Regions from separate parts of the Dactylosporangium sp. CS-033363 genome, predicted to be linked through region 3. Evidence: riboswitches for the same ligand, from Rfam matches in the RefSeq annotation. Region 3 holds a riboswitch; each other region holds the start of a gene.
What was found. Region 3 has a riboswitch for cyclic di-AMP ahead of ACQPZ4_RS31200 (NlpC/P60 family protein). Riboswitches for the same ligand answer to the same signal wherever they lie in the genome.
Positions count from the first base shown of each region.

Region 1 (4,496 bases), 2.9 Mb from region 3:
TGGCCGAACTGGTCTCCCTCGCCCGCCGCGCCACCGCGACTCCGCGCTGAGCGAAACGATGCCGGGCACGGCAACGCCTCGATAACGGGCGAAACGGTTCCCGGCCCGGTTGCGCCCAAGGGGGTGACAGCCGGGAGGGACCACCGTGGCGGACCCCGTCGAGGACGAGTTCCACGAGTTCGTGCGGTCGCGCCTGCCGGGCCTGCGCCGCGCGGCCTACCTGCTCTGCGGCGACTGGACCCGGGGCGACGACATCGTGCAGTGCGCGCTCACCGATGTGTACCTGCGCTGGCGCCGCGTCCGGCGGGCCGACAACGTCGACGCGTACGTGCGGCGGGTCCTCGTCCACCGCTTCATCGACGAGCGAAGGCGCGGCTGGGCGGCCCGGGTCGCCCTGGTCGACCGGCTGCCGGACCGCCCGCAGGAGGACGCCGCGCTGCAGGGCGTACCGGCCGGGCTGGACCTGCACGGCGCCCTCGCGCGGCTGCCCCGGGGCCAGCGGGCGGTCCTGGTGCTGCGCTTCTTCTACGACCTGTCGGTCGAGGACACCGCCGCCACGCTCGGATGCGCGGCCGGCACGGTCAAGAGCCAGACCTCGGCCGCGCTCGCCACGATGCGCCGCCTGCTCAACGAGGCCGACGCCGACGCCGATGCCGCGAAAGGAGCATCGGCGCCGGGGAGATGAGCACCGACGAACGGCGAGCGCGGTGGGTGGCAGGTCAGGCGATCGCGGCCACGACCTGGGCGGCGCGGTCGGCGTGCTTCTGGTACGCGCTCGGGTACGCCGACCGCTGCACCGCCTGCGCCGCCCCCGTCACGCTCATCGACTGCCAGCCGCGGATCTGGGCCAGCGCGTTGTAGAACAGCATCGCCGAGTGGGCCGGGTCCATGAGCTCCGGCACGCTGCCCCACCCCTGGCTCGCCCGCTGCTGGAACAGCCCCACCGAGTCGTGGTCGGTCGAGACCGCGTCGTGCGGGAGCTTCAGTGAGGACGGCACCGCCGGGCTGGCCACGTTGTACAGGTCGCTCTCCTGCATGGCGGTGGCGACCGCGACGACGAGGCCCTTCTCCGGCACGCCCTGCGCCCGGCCCTGCTTGACGATCGCGATGGCGTTGTTCATCTGGGTCTGGTCGAGCCCGGCGACCGGGCGCGGCGGGGCCGGGGGCGCGGGCGCGTCGGCGAGCGCGGCCCACCCGTACACCGGAGCCTCGACGACAAGCGAGGCATCAGCGGCAAAAAGCGGCGAAGCAGGCGAAGCGGTGGACGCGACCGGCGGACGGGCCGGACCGGCCGAAGGCGCCGACGCTCCGGCCGAACCGGAGGCGAGCAGCGTGGCGGACAGGACGACGGCGGACACGGCCGCCGGTTTCACGGGCTGCAGAGCCCGGCGATGTCGCGGCCGGAACTGGCGCGGCAAGGGTTTCAGCAAGGTCAATCCTCGGGAGATCTGGGCGCACGCCATCGGCACGATCCCGTGGTGCACAAAGGGATCGCGCGGCGGCAGGTGCGGCGGTCAGCGGGTGTGACGGGCCAGGATCAGGGTCCCGGCGATCACCCGTCCGAGGAGTTGACGGCGATGGCGTCGAAGAGCACGAGCTGTCTCCTTCCGGTGCCGCCTACCGGGTTAGCTGACGGGTTCGGACGGGAGGATTCGCCCTACCGTGACTCGGTCACGGATACACCCCAAGGACTGCGATGGGTCCCCGGCCCGCGACGCTGAAAGGTGCGGCGCGGCTCGACGGCGCCTGTCCGGTGTCCCCGCGATTCGGGGCGCGTCGCCCGGAGCAGACCACCCGACAGTACTGGGCGGTTTAAGGCTCGGCCAACCAGAGCAACGGGATACCACCCGGCGCACCGGAACGCTCACCGTGCGCTGTCACCCGTTCGGTCATCCCCAGGGTGTGTCGATGGCCTTTCACCTGGTACATCGCCCGGTCGGCCATCCTCAGGGCGGCGCCCGCATCCTGGCAGGTGGCATCGATCACGGCCGCCCCGACGCTGGCCCGCACGCGCAGCACGTGCCCGTCGTGCACCACCGGCGCGGCGATGGCCCGCTCGACCCGGTCGAGCAGCGCCGCGGCGTCGGTGCCGGCCAGGTCCTGGGCCAGCACCACGAACTCGTCGCCGCCCAGGCGGGCCACGGTGTCGCCGGGGCGGACCAGCCCGCAGAGCCGCTGGGCCACGGCCACGAGTACCGCGTCGCCAGCGTCGTGCCCGCGCGTGTCGTTGACGACCTTGAAGTCGTCGAGGTCGCAGAAGAGCAGCACACTGTCGCCGAGGCCGGCGTGGGCGCGGCGGATGGCGGCGGCGAGCGGCGGGGCCAGGGCGTCGCGGTTGGCCAGGCCGGTGAGCGGGTCGCGGGAGGCCCGGCGCACCAGGTCGGCCTCGGCCGCCTTGCGCCCGGTGATGTCCTGGACCTGCAGGATGCCGAAGGCGGGCGGGCCGGCCACGAGCGAGAGGGTGGTGGAGACCCAGATGACGGTACCGTCGCCGCGCACACACCGGATCTCGTAATCCCGCACCGGCGTGCCCTTGCCCGTCGTCGCCGCCGCGAACGCGAGCCGGGCCAGGTCCAGGTCGTCCGGGTGCAGCACGTCGGCGATGCGCAGCTCCAGCAGCTCCGTCTCCGAGCGGCCGAGCAGCTCGCACAGGGCGGGGTTGACGCGGGTCATCCGGGCCTGGGAGACGCCGGTGAGGCCGAGCATGCACATCCCGGTGCCCGCACCGGTGAATGCCAGCCGGAAGGCCTCCTCACTGGCCGCGAGGTGCCGCCGCTCGCGCTGCAGGGCCTCCACCAGGTTGGCGTTGTTGATCGCGATGCCGGCCTGGGCGGCGAGCATCTCCAGCAGCTCGCGTTGCAGCGGGCCGGGCCGGCGCCCGTCGGAGGGCAGGTCGACGCCGAGGATGCCGACCAGCTCGCCGCTGGGCGCGCGCAGCGGGGCGAACAGGGCGTCGAGGGGGTGCCAGCGCTCGTCCTCCGGCACCTCGTCGCCGCCGGGCACCGCATCGGGTACCCACGAATGAATGTGGGTGCTGTGCCGCTCGTGCGGCAGGTACCGCAGCTGCCCCCACACCTCCGCCCGCTCGAGGTACTCGTCCAGCTCGGCCGCCGGGTAGCGGGCCCCGAGCAGCGTCTCCCCCGCCTCCTCGGAGCCGGCCAGCGCGACCGCCTCGTAGACGCCCTCGGGGTGCAGGTAGTTGACGACGGCCACGGCGAACCCGGTGCCGTCGACCACGGCGTCCACGATCAGCTGCAGGGTCTCGGCCAGGGTGCTGCCGGTGTTGATCCGGCCGGTGATGCGGTACACGGAACGGATCGCGGCCATCGCCGTGTCCCGATCACGCTCCATCGCACGCCTACCCAGTTCCGGCCGACCTTGCACCCCTACATCGACGCATCAAACCGGATATGAAGTAAACCCTTTGGTGTCACAAGATTGCTACGGGCAGGGTCAGCGCCCCGGCCGCGCGCCGCGCCTCGCGCATCATCGCCGAGATCACGAGGTTGCGTCCAGGCATGTACGGCATCATCCGGATGCTCAGGTTCTGCATTCGGGCAGCGAGTTCGTTTTTCGGCGCGAACCCGCGCGCGGGTCCCATGGCCGCGCGTTGATTGACGTCGACGAACTCCCGCAGCTGCCGATCATATTCGCGCAGATCGCCCGAATCGGCGATGATCAGGCCCAGCAGGTACGCCCCGACGAGCGCCATCCCGCTGCCCTGGCCGGTCAGCGAGGAGGGCGCGTAGCCCGCGTCGCCGATCAGCGCGACCCGGCCGGCCGTCCAGCCCGGCATCCTGACCTGCGCGTTCGGCGCCACGTAGAGGTCCGGGGCCTGCCGCATGTGCTCCAGCAGCCGCGGCACGACCCAGCCGGACCCGGCGAACTTCTGCTCGATCTCGCGCATCCGCGCCGCGCGGTCGCGCGGGGGCATGGACCCGCCGTAGAGCAGCGTCACCTTGACCGTTTCCGAGCCGCGGTCCGTCTTGATGCTGATCACCCGGCCCGGCATCGATCGGACCAATTGCCAGCGCTCGATCCCGAGCTCATTCGGCGCGGTGAAGACCGCGCTGTTGCTGCCGAGGTGGTGGACGTACGGCTGCGGCGGTTTCGGAAATGCCAGCTCCCGGATGCGCGAATGGATGCCGTCGGCCCCGACGACGTAGTCGAACTCGCGCGCCCCGCCGGATTGCAGCGTGACGCGCACGCCGCCGCCGTGCTGTTCGAGCGATTCGACCGTATTGCCGAACATCCATTCCACGCCCGCGGGCACCCCGGCGTGCAGCAGCCGCGTGAGGTCGCCCTTCATGATCTCGATGTCGGCCGGGTCGAGCACCCCGAACCCGAGCGGCAGCGTCGCCACCCTCCGGCCGTTGGCGTCGACGAAGCTGGTGCCCTCGGTGTCGGTGCGCAGCTCCCGTGCCTGCGCCGCGACGCCCGTGCGCTCCGCGACCTCGAGCGCGACGCCGCGGATGTCCACCGCGTAGCCGCCCGGC
Region 1 covers NZ_CP192032.1:9,623,926-9,628,421, forward strand. The annotation lists gene ACQPZ4_RS44335 (polyprenyl synthetase family protein) at 1-50, shown strand, start outside; gene ACQPZ4_RS44340 (SigE family RNA polymerase sigma factor) at 146-685, shown strand; gene ACQPZ4_RS44345 (hypothetical protein) at 720-1,358, opposite strand; cyclic di-AMP (ydaO/yuaA leader) riboswitch at 1,600-1,742, opposite strand; gene ACQPZ4_RS44350 (diguanylate cyclase domain-containing protein) at 1,813-3,351, opposite strand; gene ACQPZ4_RS44355 (FAD-dependent monooxygenase) at 3,431-4,496, opposite strand, start outside.
Region 1: linked by a shared signal. The riboswitch ahead of ACQPZ4_RS44345 (hypothetical protein) and the one ahead of ACQPZ4_RS31200 (NlpC/P60 family protein) in region 3 are both predicted to bind cyclic di-AMP.

Region 2 (4,496 bases), 5.5 Mb from region 3:
GCCGCAGAGCAGGTCGTACGCCGTCTGGGTCTTCCCGCCCTCCAGTGCGGTCAGGAAGTCACCGGCCGCGGCCTTGGGCGCCTTGGTGGACTTGTCGACGATGAAGAACAGCCCGGCCGCGCCGCCGCCGCAACAGAGGACGAGGACGCCGATCGCGCTGAAAAGAATGATCTTCCAGGTTTTGCTCACACGCGCCAGCCTAGGAATCGCGATCAAGCCGCGGTGTACACCACCCGACGCGGATCATGCCCGATGTGCGACCACGAACAGGCGCGGGAAGGGCAGGAGCGTGCCGAACGGCTCACGGGGGTACCGCTGCCGCAGTTCGCTCCTGACGTCGGCGGTGAACTCCTCGAGGTCGCTCCCGGACAGCGCGTCGAGGTAGGGCCGCAGGCCGGTGCCCTTGAACCACTCGAAGACCGGATCGTCGCCCGGCAGCACGTGGAAGTAGGTCGTCTGCCACGCGTCGACGGTGAGTCCGGCTGCGGAGAGTAACCGCACGTACTCCGCCCCGTCGAGCACCGGGCTGGCCGCCCGCGGCCCGGTCGAGCCCGCCGCGCCGGCCAGCAGCGGCGCCCACCGCTCCCGCGCGGCCACGCCGGCCAGGCCCGGGTCGAACGAGGGGACCGGCACCTGGAAGGCGAGCGTCCCGCCGTCGTCGAGGGCGGCCGCCCAGCGCGGCAGGAGCGTCTCGTGGTCGTCGACCCACTGCAGCGAGGCGTTGGCCACGATGACGTCCAGGGAGCCGCGCTGGGGGCGCCACTGGGCCGCGTCGGCGAGCTGGAAGGTGACCTGGGCGGTCCGGTGCTCGTTCGCCGCCGCGATCATCGACGGCGAGGAGTCCAGGCCCAGGACCGCCGCGTCGGGCCAGCGCTCGGCGAGCGTGGCGGTCATCGTGCCGGGGCCGCAGCCCAGGTCGACGACGGCGACCGCGGACGTGGTGGGGATGCGGGCGACGAGCTCGCGGAACGGCCGGGCGCGCTCCTCGGCGAAGCGCTCGTACTGCTGCGGGTCCCAGGAGGCCATGCCCCCAATGATGAAGGCCCGCGGATCGGTCTCGATCCGCGGGCCCTCGGGACGTGCCTGGGGGTCAGCCCTTGACGCGGCCGTACCCGTAGATGCTGTCGACGCTGACCGACGCGTACCGCACCACATCACCGGTGTGCGGCGCATGGATGATCGTGTCGTTGCCGACGTAGATGCCGACGTGGCCGAGGCCGTTGTAGAAGACGAGGTCGCCCGGCGCCAGCGAACTGCGCGGAATGTGGGCCACCTTGCTCCATTGGCTCGCGGCGTTGTGCGGCAGGCTCACGCCCGCGGCCGCCCATGCCGCCATCGTCAGGCCCGAGCAGTCGAACGAGTTGGGACCGCCGGCGCCGTACACGTAGGGCTTGCCGAGCTTGCTCTTGGCGTAGTTCACCGCGGCGCCGGCATTGCCCGAGACGGCGGGCAGGGTGCCCGGGTTGTAGTTCGCGCCGGTGACCTTGGTGCTCCCGGCGTTCTTGGCCTTCTTCTGCAGATCTTCGAGCTTCTTGACGTCGCCCTCGATCTTCTTGCGCTGGTTCTCGAAGTCGGCCTTCTGCGTGTTCTGGGCCGCGATCGTCTGGTCCAGCTGCGTCTTGGCGTTCTTGTAGTCGCTGATGCTCTTCTGCTGCGCCCGCGTGACCTGCTGCAGCATCGTCATCTGGTCCATCAGCGAGCCCGACGACGTGGCGGACAGCATGATGTTGATGTTGCGCATGCTGCCGTTGGTCTTGAAGGCCTCGATGGCGATCTGGGAGACGCCTTCGTTGGCCGCGGTTAGGTTCTTCTCGAGGTCGGCCGCCTTCGCCTGCGAGTCGGCCATGTCGATGTTGAGCTTGTTCCAGTTCTCGATCGTGGCCTCGAGGTCCTTGTTCTGCTTGTCGAGCTGGGCCTCGATCTCGGACAGCGACGGGTCGGCGTGTGCGACCGTGGCGGGTGCGAGCACCGCGAGCGAGATGAACCCGATCGCCAGAGTCCGCAGCACCGACCGGCGGGCACGATGTCCAGTGGACAAGGGAAGACCCTTCTGCACCTACCGCCTACCGGGTTAGCTGACGGGTTCGGGCGGGAAGAGATAGCGCCCTACCGCGGCGTCGCGGATTCACCCCAACGAAGTGGGTCCCCGGTTCGATGTGCGCGCCCGAGGGGTGGGCTCGCACGGCGTCGATTCGGCGGCGCTTGCCCGGCGCCATCCGGGGTGGACGGCGGACTGCCGAGCAGGCCAGCGCCTAACTTAACGTGATCACCGGCCGGGCGGAAGGCGCGCGCCCCGCTCGATATCTAATGTTCCGAATGTCCGGATTACTGCCGGTTGGAGCCTCGTGCCAATCCGTGACTTTGGTGCCGGACGGTTACGAATTCGGGACTTGATTTTGTACAGAGGCACGGTTAAATACACGTAACTTCATACACCGACGGTGCAAATAGTTCCGGGGGTCCGCACGTGCTACGGGTCCAGAACCTCGAAGTGGTCTACGACGATGTGATGCTGGTCTTACGGGGCGTCAGCCTCGCCGTCCCGGAAGGTCGGATCGTCGCCCTGCTCGGGGCGAACGGCGCCGGGAAGACCACCCTGCTGCGGGCGCTGTCCGGGCTGCTCGGCGTGCACGACGGCGCCGTCACCCGGGGTTCGGTGACCCTCGGCGACCGCCCGATCCACCGGCTGCGGCCCGCCGCCGTGGTCCGCCGCGGGATCAGCCAGGTCATGGAGGGCCGGCGCACGTTCGCCGAGCTGACCGTGGAGGAGAACCTGCGCCTCGGCGCGCACACCCGCCGCCGCGGGGTGGCCGAGGCCATGGAGCGCATGTACACGCTGTTCCCGGTGCTCAAGGAGCGGCGCGGCTCGATCGCGGGGTACCTGTCGGGGGGCGAGCAGCAGATGCTCGCGATGGGCCGGGCGCTCATGTCCGACCCGTCCTACCTGCTGCTCGACGAGCCGAGCCTGGGCCTGGCCCCGCGCCTGGTCGAGCAGGTGCGCGACCTGATCGTCGAGATCAACAAGGCCGGGACGGCGGTACTGCTGGTCGAGCAGAACGCGACCATGGCGCTGTCGGTGGCGGAGCACGGGTACGTGCTGGAGAACGGCAAGGTCGTGCTGGACAAGCCGGCCGCCGAGCTGCTCGCCGACGACGACATCCGCGAGTTCTACCTCGGCTCGCACGCCGCCCACTCCTTCCGCGACGTGAAGCACTACAAGCGCCGGAAGCGGTGGCTCTCATGAGCGATGTGCTGCGGTTCTCCGACGTGAAACTCAGCTTCGCGGGCGTCAAGGCGATCGACGGGGTCGACTTCACGGTCGGGGCCGACGAGCTGTTCGCGGTGATCGGGCCCAACGGCGCCGGCAAGACGTCCATCTTCAACGTCATTTCCGGGGTGTACCGCCCGCAGCAGGGCCGCGTCCTGCTCGACGACGTCGACATCACCGGGCTGCGGCCGGACAAGGTGGCCCGGCTGGGCGTCGCGCGGACCTTCCAGAACGTCGAGCTGTTCCGGCAGCTCACCGTCGTCGAGAACCTCATGCTCGGCCGGCACCACCACATGCGCTACGGCACGCTCGCCGCCATCGCCTGGCTCGGCCGGGCCCGGCGCGAGGAGCTTCAGAACCGGGCCCGGGTCGAGGAGATCGTCGACTTCCTCGAGCTGGCCCAGTGGCGCCGGATGCCGGTCGGGCTGCTGCCCTACGGCGTGCAGAAGCGGGTCGAGCTCGGCCGCGCCCTGGCCATGGAGCCGCGGCTGCTGCTGCTCGACGAGCCGGTGGCCGGGATGAACCTCGAGGAGACCGAGGACATGGCGCGGTACATCCTCGACATCCGCGAGGAGCTGGGCATCCCGATGATCCTCGTCGAGCACGACATGGGCCTGGTGATGGACCTCGCCGACCGGGTGCTGGTGGTCGACTTCGGCGTGCCGGTCGCCTGCGGCACGCCCGGCGAGGTCCAGCAGAACCCGGACGTGATCCGCGCCTACCTGGGCGAGACAGGCGTCGCCGAGGGGATGACCGCATGACCATCGCCACGCTGGTGCGCGACCGGGCGCACGACAACCCCGACGCCGTCGCGATGCGGGAGAAGCACCGCGGCATCTGGCGGGAGATCACCTGGCGGCAGTACTGGGACACCGCCCAGTCCGTCGCGCACGCCCTGCGCGGCCTCGGCGTCGGCCCCGGCGACCGGGTCGCGATCCTCTCCGAGAACCGGCCCGAGTGGCTGTTCGCCGACGTCGCCACGGTGGCGCTGCGGGCCGCGACCGTCGGGCTCTACCCGACCAGCCCGGCCGGCGACATCGGCTACCTGCTCGCGCACTCCGGCGCCAAGGTGCTCATCGCCGAGGACCAGGAGCAGGTGGACAAGGCCCTGGCGGTGCTGGGGGACTGCCCGCAGCTCCGGCGGATCGTGTACCTGGATCCCAAGGGCATTCGCAACCGGTACCAACACGAGGCTCTGCTGTCCTTCGACGAGATGCTCGTGGAGGCC
Region 2 covers NZ_CP192032.1:1,236,720-1,241,215, forward strand. The annotation lists gene ACQPZ4_RS05670 (Rv0361 family membrane protein) at 1-189, opposite strand, end outside; gene ACQPZ4_RS05675 (methyltransferase domain-containing protein) at 244-1,026, opposite strand; gene ACQPZ4_RS05680 (NlpC/P60 family protein) at 1,091-2,008, opposite strand; cyclic di-AMP (ydaO/yuaA leader) riboswitch at 2,046-2,204, opposite strand; gene ACQPZ4_RS05685 (ABC transporter ATP-binding protein) at 2,510-3,244, shown strand; gene ACQPZ4_RS05690 (ABC transporter ATP-binding protein) at 3,241-4,029, shown strand; gene ACQPZ4_RS05695 (AMP-dependent synthetase/ligase) at 4,026-4,496, shown strand, end outside.
Region 2: linked by a shared signal. The riboswitch ahead of ACQPZ4_RS05680 (NlpC/P60 family protein) and the one ahead of ACQPZ4_RS31200 (NlpC/P60 family protein) in region 3 are both predicted to bind cyclic di-AMP.

Region 3 (4,496 bases):
GATGTGGCGGTCGGCCAACGCCAGGAACTCGGGCGCCACGAGGGTTTCGGGGTCGGCGCGCAGCCGGCGGTGGAATTCCGCGAGGACCCCACGGCGGCTGGCGCGCATTTCGGCGTCGATGACGTCCTGTTGCTGGCGCGGCGGTAGGCCGCGCCGCGACCGTACGCCGCCGATCGGAGCATCTGGGTCCATGCCGCGCTCCGTCACCGTTGTCGCCTCGGCGGGATGCCGCCGGCTCAGCTCACCCTACTCCCGGGCCGGCAAAGCCGCAGCGCACACACTCGACATCGAGTTCGCGGTAAGGGCCTGAGACCCGTATGGTGCTGTACCCGTGAACAGGTTGGTCGAGGTTGCGGTGCCGGAACGGCTGGGGCGCGGGTACCGGTGGTTGCTCGCCTCATCGTGGACCAGCAACCTCGGCGACGGGATCGCGCTGGCCGCCGGGCCGCTGCTCGTGGCCTCGCTCACCGACAACGCGTTCCTGGTGTCGCTGGCGGCGTTGTTGCGGTGGGCGCCGCCGCTGGTCTTCGGCCTGTACGCGGGCGTGCTCTCCGACCGGCTCGACCGGCGGCGGATCGTGATGGCCGCGGACGGGCTGCGCGGGGTCGTGCTCGTCGCGCTGGTGGTGCTGCTGGTCACCGGCCATCTCCCGGTCGCCGGTGCGCTGGTGGCGATCGGGCTGCTGACGGTGGGTGAGGTGTTCGCCGACAACGCCGCGCAGACGATCGCGCCGATGCTGGTACCACGGGACGATCTTGTTCTTGCAAACGCGCGGCTGCAGGCGGGCTATATCACGCTGAACAACCTCGTCGGGCCGCCGATCGGGGCGCTGCTGTTCGCGGCGGGGCACGCGTGGCCCTTCGCCGCCGAGAGTGTGCTGGTCGTGGCCGGGGTCGTGCTCGTGTCGCGGATGGCGCTGCCGGCCGATCCCGCGGCGTCCGAGCGACCCGCGGGGGTGCGGCACGCCGTCGTCGAGGGGCTGCGGTGGACCGCCGGGCACGCCGCCGTGCGCACGCTGTCGCTGACGATCCTGATCTTCAACTTCACGTTCGGGGCGGCGTGGTCGGTGCTCGTGCTGTACGCGCAGCAGCGGCTCGGACTCGGGCCGACCGGCTTCGGCGTGTTCACGACGCTGGGCGCGGTGGGCGGGCTGGTCGGCACCGGGATGTACGGCTGGCTGACCCGGCGCGTGAGCCTGGGCAACATCATGCGGGCAGGCCTCATCATCGAGACGCTGACGCACCTCGCCCTGGCCGTGACGACGTCACCCTGGCTCGCGGGGGCGATCATGTTCGTCTTCGGGGCGCACGCCTTCATCTGGGGTACTACGTCGCTGACGGTCCGGCAACGCGCGGTGCCGACGCAGCTGCAGGGGCGGGTGGGCAGCGTCAACACGATCAGCACGTTCGGGGGGCTGGTGGTGGGCTCGCTGATCGGCGGGACGCTGGCCACGCAGGTCGGCGTGACGGCGCCGTTCTGGTTCGCGTTCGGGGGGTCGGCGGTGTTCGTCGTGCTGTTGTGGCGCTCGCTGGCGCGGATCGCGCACGGGTAGCTCGGCTCGGGAAAATGTCGTACCCGGGTGGCAGGATGTGGTGACACGAGGGCCGGCAGCAGCGGGATAGCAGTATCCCGTGCCGGCGGCGTATCCGACCCGGCCGGTGTCCGCCCCGCCGCCGGGGCAGCCGGGGTGGCCGGCTTCCTGAAATCCGGTACAACATCAAGCATGGTTGTTCTGGGAGCCTATTTTCCGGCGTCTAGTGCTGACGCGTACCCGATCGCGAACATTCCGGCCGGTGAGCTGACGCATCTGTTCTACGCGTTCGGGACCATCGAGCAGGGGCACCTCACGCTGCCGCGGGACGCCCCGGCGCACCTCGAGGCGCTCGCCGGGCTCAAGCGGGCGCATCCCAGGCTCCGGACCGTACTGTCGATCGGCGGCTGGGGTGCCGGCGGCTTCTCCGACGCGGCGCTGACGAAGCAGTCGCGGGCCGCGTTCGTGGACGAGACGCTGGCGCTCCTGAAGGACTTCGACGGGGTCGACCTGGACTGGGAGTTTCCGGTCTCCGGCGGGCCGGCCGAGGTCGTGCACCGGCCCGAGGATCGACGCAACGCGACGCTGCTGGCCCAGGACCTCCGGGCGCGGCTCGGGGACGGCAAGATCCTCACCGCGGCGTTGCCCGCCGCGCGGTTGCAGTCCGCCGGGGCCTATGACCCGGCCGAGAGCTTCGAGATCGCGGAGCTGGCCAAGGTGCTCGACTTCGTGAATCTCATGACGTACGACTTCGGGACCGGGTTCTCGCCGATCGCGACGTTCAACGCTCCACTCGAAGGCATCACCACGGCCGTCGACGACTACCTGCGGGCCGGGGTCGCGCGGGAGCGGCTGGTGCTCGGGGTTCCGTTCTACGGGCGGGGATTCCTCGTCGACGAGGCCGGCGAGCGGGCGGGGCTGGGGCGGCCTCAGGTCGGTACCATGGAAGCTCCTGAATATCGGGACATCGTGAACTCCTTCCTGCCCGATCCGGCCTGGGAGCGGCACCGGGACCCCGTTGCGCGGTCGCCGTGGCTCTATCACGCCGGGAAGCGGGCGTTCGTGAGCTATGAGGACGCCTTGTCGATCGAGGAGCGGGCGGCGTTCGCGGCGCAGCGGGGACTCGCGGGGGTGTTCACGTGGCAGCTGGCCGCGGATGACGACCGGCACAGCCTGCTCGGGGCCATGACGCGGCCGTTCGCCGGGGATCTTTGAGTCTGCGTTAAGTGTTGCTTAGATCGAGGCCGCGGCATTCCGTTGCCGAGATGTTGTCGTTACGTTTGGTGCAGCTCGACCGGTCCTCGTCGCTCAACCGGGCGGCCCGGGCGGGCGCCGCCGAGTCGTACGCCGGGCCTGTGAACAGGTCTCGGCGCGTGAGCCGGGGACCCAATGGGGCGGGAGTCGTTGCCGCCCATGGGGTGAATCCGTGACCGTGCGTGATGGTCGCGGTAGGGCGCACCTTCTTTCCGCCCGAACCCGTCAGCTAACCCGGTAGGCGGTCCGGAAGAAGGACGCTGTCGTGTTCATCGGACGTACGGCGCTGCGAGCGTGGCTCATCGGGCTGACGGTCGCGGCCGTGGTCGCTCCGGCGTGTGCCGCACACGCCGACCCGACGCACGAGGAGATCCAGGCCCAGATCGACAAGGGCAACCGGGACCTCGAGCTCATCGTCGAGGACTACAACAAGATCAATGGCGATCTGGAGGCGACGCAGGCCTCGATCACCAAGCTGGAGCAGGACCTGCAGCCGCTGCAGGCGAGCATGGACGAGGCCCGCAAGGGCGCCGACCAGGTTGCCGTCAACGCGTACAAGAGCGGCGGCAGCCTGGGCACGTGGTCGCTCATGCTGGGCGCCCAGTCCACCGACGGGTTCTTCGACCGGGTCGGGACGCTGGAGCAGATCTCGCGCAACCAGCAGGCGGACATCGCCACGTACACCGCGGCCAAGAACGGCTTCGACACCGAGAAGCAGCGGCTCAACGAGCAGCTCGCGGCGCAGAGCCGGCAGAAGACCGACATCGAGGCGCGGCGCAAGCAGATCGAGGGCAACATCGCCAAGCTCGACGACATGCAGAAGAAGGCCGACGAGGCGGCTGCGAAGGCCGCGGCGGCCAGCAAGGCCAAGACGACGAAGACCACCACGACGTCGAACCCGGGACCGCCGCCGGCCGTCTCCGGGGCCGCCGGGAAGGCCGTCAACTACGCGTGGGCGCAGCTGGGCAAGAAGTACGTCTTCGGCGCCGCCGGCCCGAACACGTTCGACTGCTCGGGGCTGACCATGATGGCCTGGAAGGCGGCGGGCGTGACGCTGCCGCACAACGCCGCCCAGCAGTGGGGCAAGGTCAAGCACATCACGCGCAGTCAGCTCGCCCCCGGTGACCTGGTGTTCTACAACGGGCTCGGGCACGTCGGGATCTACATCGGCAACAACCAGATCATCCACGCGCCGAACAGCCGGACCGTGGTGAAGGTGGCGCCGATCGACATCGACTCGCTCTACGGATACGGGCGGGTCTAGCAGGTCAGCGGAGTTCGCCCGGGAGCAGGCCGAAGACCACCGTGTCGCGGCGCCCGGTCTTGAACCGGAGGTGCGAGCGCAGCAGCCCCTCCCGGACGAACCCGCAGTGTTCCGCCACCCGCGCCGAGGCGAGGTTGTCCGGGCCACAGGTCAATTCCAGCCGGTGTACCCCCAGTGCCCCGAACCCCCACCCCGCCAGCAACCGCAGCGACCGCGTGGCCACACCGCGCCCGCGCGACCAGGGCGCGACCCAGTAGCCGATCGACGCGCGGGACTGGGCGGGGTCGACGTCGTACAGGGACGCGGCGCCCCAGATGCGGGCGGGATCGGCGGGGTCGACGACGGCCAGGTTCAGCGATGCGCCGGCCAGGCGGTCACGCTCGTTGTCCGCGAGCGCGGCGTGCACCTGGGCCTCGGTGATCGGCTCGACGTGCGGCCACGAGAAGC
Region 3 covers NZ_CP192032.1:6,745,220-6,749,715, forward strand. The annotation lists gene ACQPZ4_RS31185 (STAS domain-containing protein) at 1-192, opposite strand, end outside; gene ACQPZ4_RS31190 (MFS transporter) at 332-1,552, shown strand; gene ACQPZ4_RS31195 (glycoside hydrolase family 18 protein) at 1,724-2,746, shown strand; cyclic di-AMP (ydaO/yuaA leader) riboswitch at 2,867-3,043, shown strand; gene ACQPZ4_RS31200 (NlpC/P60 family protein) at 3,051-4,049, shown strand; gene ACQPZ4_RS31205 (GNAT family N-acetyltransferase) at 4,054-4,496, opposite strand, start outside.

Region 4 (4,496 bases), 250 kb from region 3:
AGACGCTGCCCGACCACCCCAACCTCGACCACCTGCGCCGCCAGGCCAAGGACCTGCTGGCCGGCCTGCGCGACACCGACCCCGGCGCGACGCTGGCGGGGGCCCAGGCTTCCATCGCCGAGCAGTACGGGTTCCGCGGCTGGGCGGAGCTCAAGTCCGAGGTGGAGCGCCGCCAGGACGGCGGCTCGGTGGCCGATCCGGAGCTCGCCCGGGAACTCGCCGGCACGTTCGGGCTCGGCACCGTGACCGCCCCGATGCGGTCGATGGCACGCCCCGACGAGATGGGGCGCCGCTGGTCACTGGAGACCGACCGCGGCCGGTGGGCGCCGCGGACCGTCGACGACGTCTACCCGCGCACCGACGGCGAGGACAACGCGCGCTTCCAGGAGGCCGCGGCGCTCGCCGGCGTGACGCTCCCCGCGCCGGTACGCAGCGTCGGCGGCCGGGTGACCGAGGCGGTCGGGGGCAAGAGCTGGCGGGTGTACTCCTGGCTGCGCTCCGGCCCGCCGCTCGCCGCCCCGGTGAGCGCGGACGTGGCCGGTGCGGTGGGCCGCGTCCTGGCCACGATCCACGGGCTGCGCGTGCCGCCGCCGGGGCTGTGCCCGTGGAGCTCCGTGCGGTTCGAGACGCGCAGCTGGTCCGAGCTGGCGGAGATGGCTGCGGACCAGAGGGCCGGGTGGGCGGCGGAGATGGCACAGGCGGTACCGACGCTGCGGTATTTGCAAACGGTGGCCGAGGACCCGGCGCCGATCGACGAGCCCGTCCTTTGCCACAACAACCTCACGCCCGGCAACGTCCGCAAGGCCTCGGGCCGGCTGGTCGTCACCGGATGGGAGCATGCGGCCGGGTTGCCACCGGCCTGGGAGCTGAGCTCCGCGCTGGTCAACTGGGCGGTGAACCCGAACGGCGGGATCAACGCCGCCGCGGTGCGGGCGCTGCTCGACGGCTACCGGGAGCGCGCCGGCGCCGTTCCAGGGCTTTCCTTCCGCGGTACCGCCACCGCTCTGCAGAACTACGTCGCCGGCCAGATCGACCTGGCGCTGGCCGCGACGGGCGACGAGGACGTGCGGTTCGCCGAGCGCAACGTCCGGCACCTGCTGACGCACCTGCCGTCGCGCGCGACGTTCGACGAGCTGACGGCGATGTCGGCGGTGGGAGGCGACTCGCGGTGGTCGCCTCCCACAACCGTGGTTCAGGCCACGTAGCCGCGCTTGGCGGCCCAGTTGGCCAGGGAGTCCGTGGACATCCAGTAGGTCCGCGGGCCGAACATGCCCGACGGGTCGGCGATGAGCACGGAACGGCCCTGATCGCGGTACCCGACCAGCGAGATGTAGTGCCCGCCGGAGAACTCGTGGTACGTGCCGGACTCGTCCGTGGCGCCGCCGACGATGTTGGCGACCAGGGCCCGGCCGGTGCTCAGCGCGCGGACCGCGTCGTACTGCAGCTGCCGCGCCTCGCCGGCCGACGCCTTCTGGCCGTTGATGAAGCGGGCCTCGTAGACCGGCTTGCCCAGCACGCCGTTCATGGCCCGGGTCACGTCGGCGACCGAGTTGGTGCCGTTGACCGTGGTGCCGAGCCGGCGGGCCACGTCGTCCTGCGACAGGTCGGCGCCGACCGACGTCAGCGCGATCCGGGTCGAGGCCGGGCCGCAGTAGTAGAAGTTGGGCTGGAACTGGAAGTCGAAGTTGACCGTGTTCGCGGCGGGCGCCGTGTCGAGCAGATCCGGGGCCGGCGCCTCTTGCTTGGGCTGGGCGGGCGGCGTGGCGGTGCTCAGCGCGGCGGTACCCACGGGATGGGCCTCGGCGGCCGGCTTGCCGCCGGCGTTGAACAGCGCCGCGGTCGCCACGGACACGACCATCAGCGAGGCCGCCCCGAGTACCGCCGGAACAGGCCGGCGCAAGGCCTTCCCGGGCAGCGCTTGTTCACGCAGCGCGTGGGCCGGCCGGTGGAACAGTGCGGTGAAGCGTTGGTGCATCAAGGCTCCTTCCGATACCGCCTACCGGGTTAGCTGACGGATTCGGACGGGAAGCACGCCCTACCACGACCTCCGCGTACTGGAGGCCGACGGATTCACCCCGGAACTACCTGGTTCCCCGGCTCGCAACGATCGCGACTCGACGGGCCCGCGCCGGCGCCATGTGGCAATGGCAAACGACCAGCACGGGCATGTGGACGTTACCGAGGGGTACATCCACCGGCCCACCCCGCAAGCCCCACCCCACTGGTCGTACAAATGGGTCACAACCCGGTGCGATCGCCGCTGCGCACGTCCTCGACCCGCCGGCTGCGGTAGATGTCACCCTGATTGGCCTCGGCCCGCCACGGCCGGGCATGCTGGAGTGCGACGTGAAACGCGGGCGCTTCGCGATCGAGCACGACGGTCGCGACCTGGCCGGAATCGGCGACGACGGCCAGCTCGCCGCCGTCCGGCCCGATGATCGCCGAGCGTCGCTCGTTCCACGCCGGTCGATCCACGCCGTCACCGATCGACCGCCGCCGCCGTCGGGGTTCGCGTGCGGGCGGAAGATCGGCAACAATGCCCGCCATGACGGGGACGCCGATCGCGCAGCTCGACCTCACCGGTTTTCGGCCGCTGGAGGAACTCGCCTGGCAGGACGACAACGGCATCGTGCTGAGCCTGCACTACTTCGACCTGCCGCCGGACCTGCCGGCGCCGCTCGCCCCGGTGCCGCGGTTGCAGGAGGCCCTCGCCCGCTACACCGCGGCCGCGGGCGCCGGTCTGATCGACTGCGACGTCGAACTCGTCGACGGCGTGCCGGCCGTGCGCCAGCTCGTGAAGATCCGCCACCCGCAGGGGCACGGGCAGGTGTTCCTCGCCTCCTGCACGGTCCCCCGGGCCACCTGCAGCACTGTGCTGAAACTGCAGGCGCCCGAGTACGGCTCGACCGGATTCCGGGAGGCCCTGATCGCGTCCCGCTTCGGGCCGGACGACTTCTTCCTGCCATCGCCCTTCGCACCGGACCTGACCGACGGCCTGCCGACGCACCGGGCGGACGACCCGCGGTACGACGCCGAGTTCGACGGCCACCCGCTGACCCTCGCCCGCCGGCTCATGCGGCGGCTGCTGCCGACCGTCCGGCTCGACCCCCGCTTCAAGGCCGAGCCGGACTTCACCTGATCCGTCCGGCGCGATTCCTTTGGGGTGCTTCGGCGGTCAGTACGGCATGACCGCCGTACCGTCAGACGACGAGTTCCGCACCTACAACCAGGGCGTCATCGCCGAGTTCCGGGCCAACCGGGGCACGGTGAGCCGGCCGCCGTTCCCGATCCTGCTGCTCACCACGACCGGCGCGCGCACGGGCCGGCGCACGACCGTGCCGCTCGGCTTCCGCGTGGACGACCGGGATCGCGTGTTCGTGGTCGCCTCGAAGGCGGGCGCGCCGCGGCACCCGTCGTGGTACCACAACCTGCGCGCCGACCCGGCCGTGACGGTCGAGCTCGGCGCCGACGCCTATCCGGCCCGCGCGGTCGTCCTGGCCGGCGAGGAACGCGACCGGTTGTACCGCACGGTGTCGGACGGCACCTCGCCGTACGAGCGGAACACGGACCGGATCTTCCCCGTCATCGTCCTGGAGGGCGTGCCGGCGCCCGGTCAGGAGCAGTCGAACCGGTAGTCGAACGGCCGGTCGGGGCAGCGGGTGCAGACGAACAGGTAGATCCCGCCGGCGTCGCCGAGCATCAGCCCGGCCGGGTTCTGGATCCGCCGCCAGGGATGCTCGTCGTCGGCGTCGAAGTCCCATCCGGCCATCGCCGGGCGGTCCTCGAGCGGCAGCCACCGCTTGTCGTCGCCCCGGTCGAACTCCCAGCCGGCGATCGTGAGGAGATGCTCCATCGTCGCGCCGCAGCCGCATTCCGGCCAGTCCGGCACCTGGGTCCAGCCGGGATATCCGCCCACCTTGGTGCCGGGCGCAACCGCCAGATCCCAGTCGTACTGCCAGCCGCTCTCCCGCTGCACGCGCGCGACGGCGTCGCCGATCTGCGACCAGACCTCGCGCGGCAGATCGTGACTCGGATACTCGGTCACCCGTTCGGGATCGAGCGCGCACGAATCGGGCAGGTGCCGGTCCTCCGCCTCCTGATCCGGCGCGGGCATCTCCTCCAGCCGCTCGCCGACCCGGTCCCTGCTTCGCCACCGCAGCTCGGGCCGCGGCGAACACCACGGCATGTGGTCGAACGGGCACCACAGGACCTGCAGCAGGTCCGTACCGGCGGGGAACGGCAGTTCTGGAACGTCCTCGGCGAACAGCTGCAGGACGGGCACGAGCGGCACGTCGGCCGCGGCGGGCGCAATGTCGCTGTGGTCGTACGGGTCCGGGCCCGAGCAGATCGGCCAGGGCTCATCGGTCGGCCACAGGAGGGGGCCGCCCATGGAGCTCTGGCCGGCGGTCGGCGCCCCGGCCCGGGGATGGAGCCGGACCGTCGTCCTGGCGAACGGCACGACCTGCGGAAAGACCTCGGGTACGGCGATCGGGGCG
Region 4 covers NZ_CP192032.1:6,494,551-6,499,046, forward strand. The annotation lists gene ACQPZ4_RS30030 (phosphotransferase) at 1-1,205, shown strand, start outside; gene ACQPZ4_RS30035 (C39 family peptidase) at 1,193-1,975, opposite strand; cyclic di-AMP (ydaO/yuaA leader) riboswitch at 1,979-2,130, opposite strand; gene ACQPZ4_RS30040 (hypothetical protein) at 2,239-2,547, opposite strand; gene ACQPZ4_RS30045 (hypothetical protein) at 2,546-3,139, shown strand; gene ACQPZ4_RS30050 (nitroreductase/quinone reductase family protein) at 3,186-3,635, shown strand; gene ACQPZ4_RS30055 (hypothetical protein) at 3,614-4,496, opposite strand, start outside.
Region 4: linked by a shared signal. The riboswitch ahead of ACQPZ4_RS30035 (C39 family peptidase) and the one ahead of ACQPZ4_RS31200 (NlpC/P60 family protein) in region 3 are both predicted to bind cyclic di-AMP.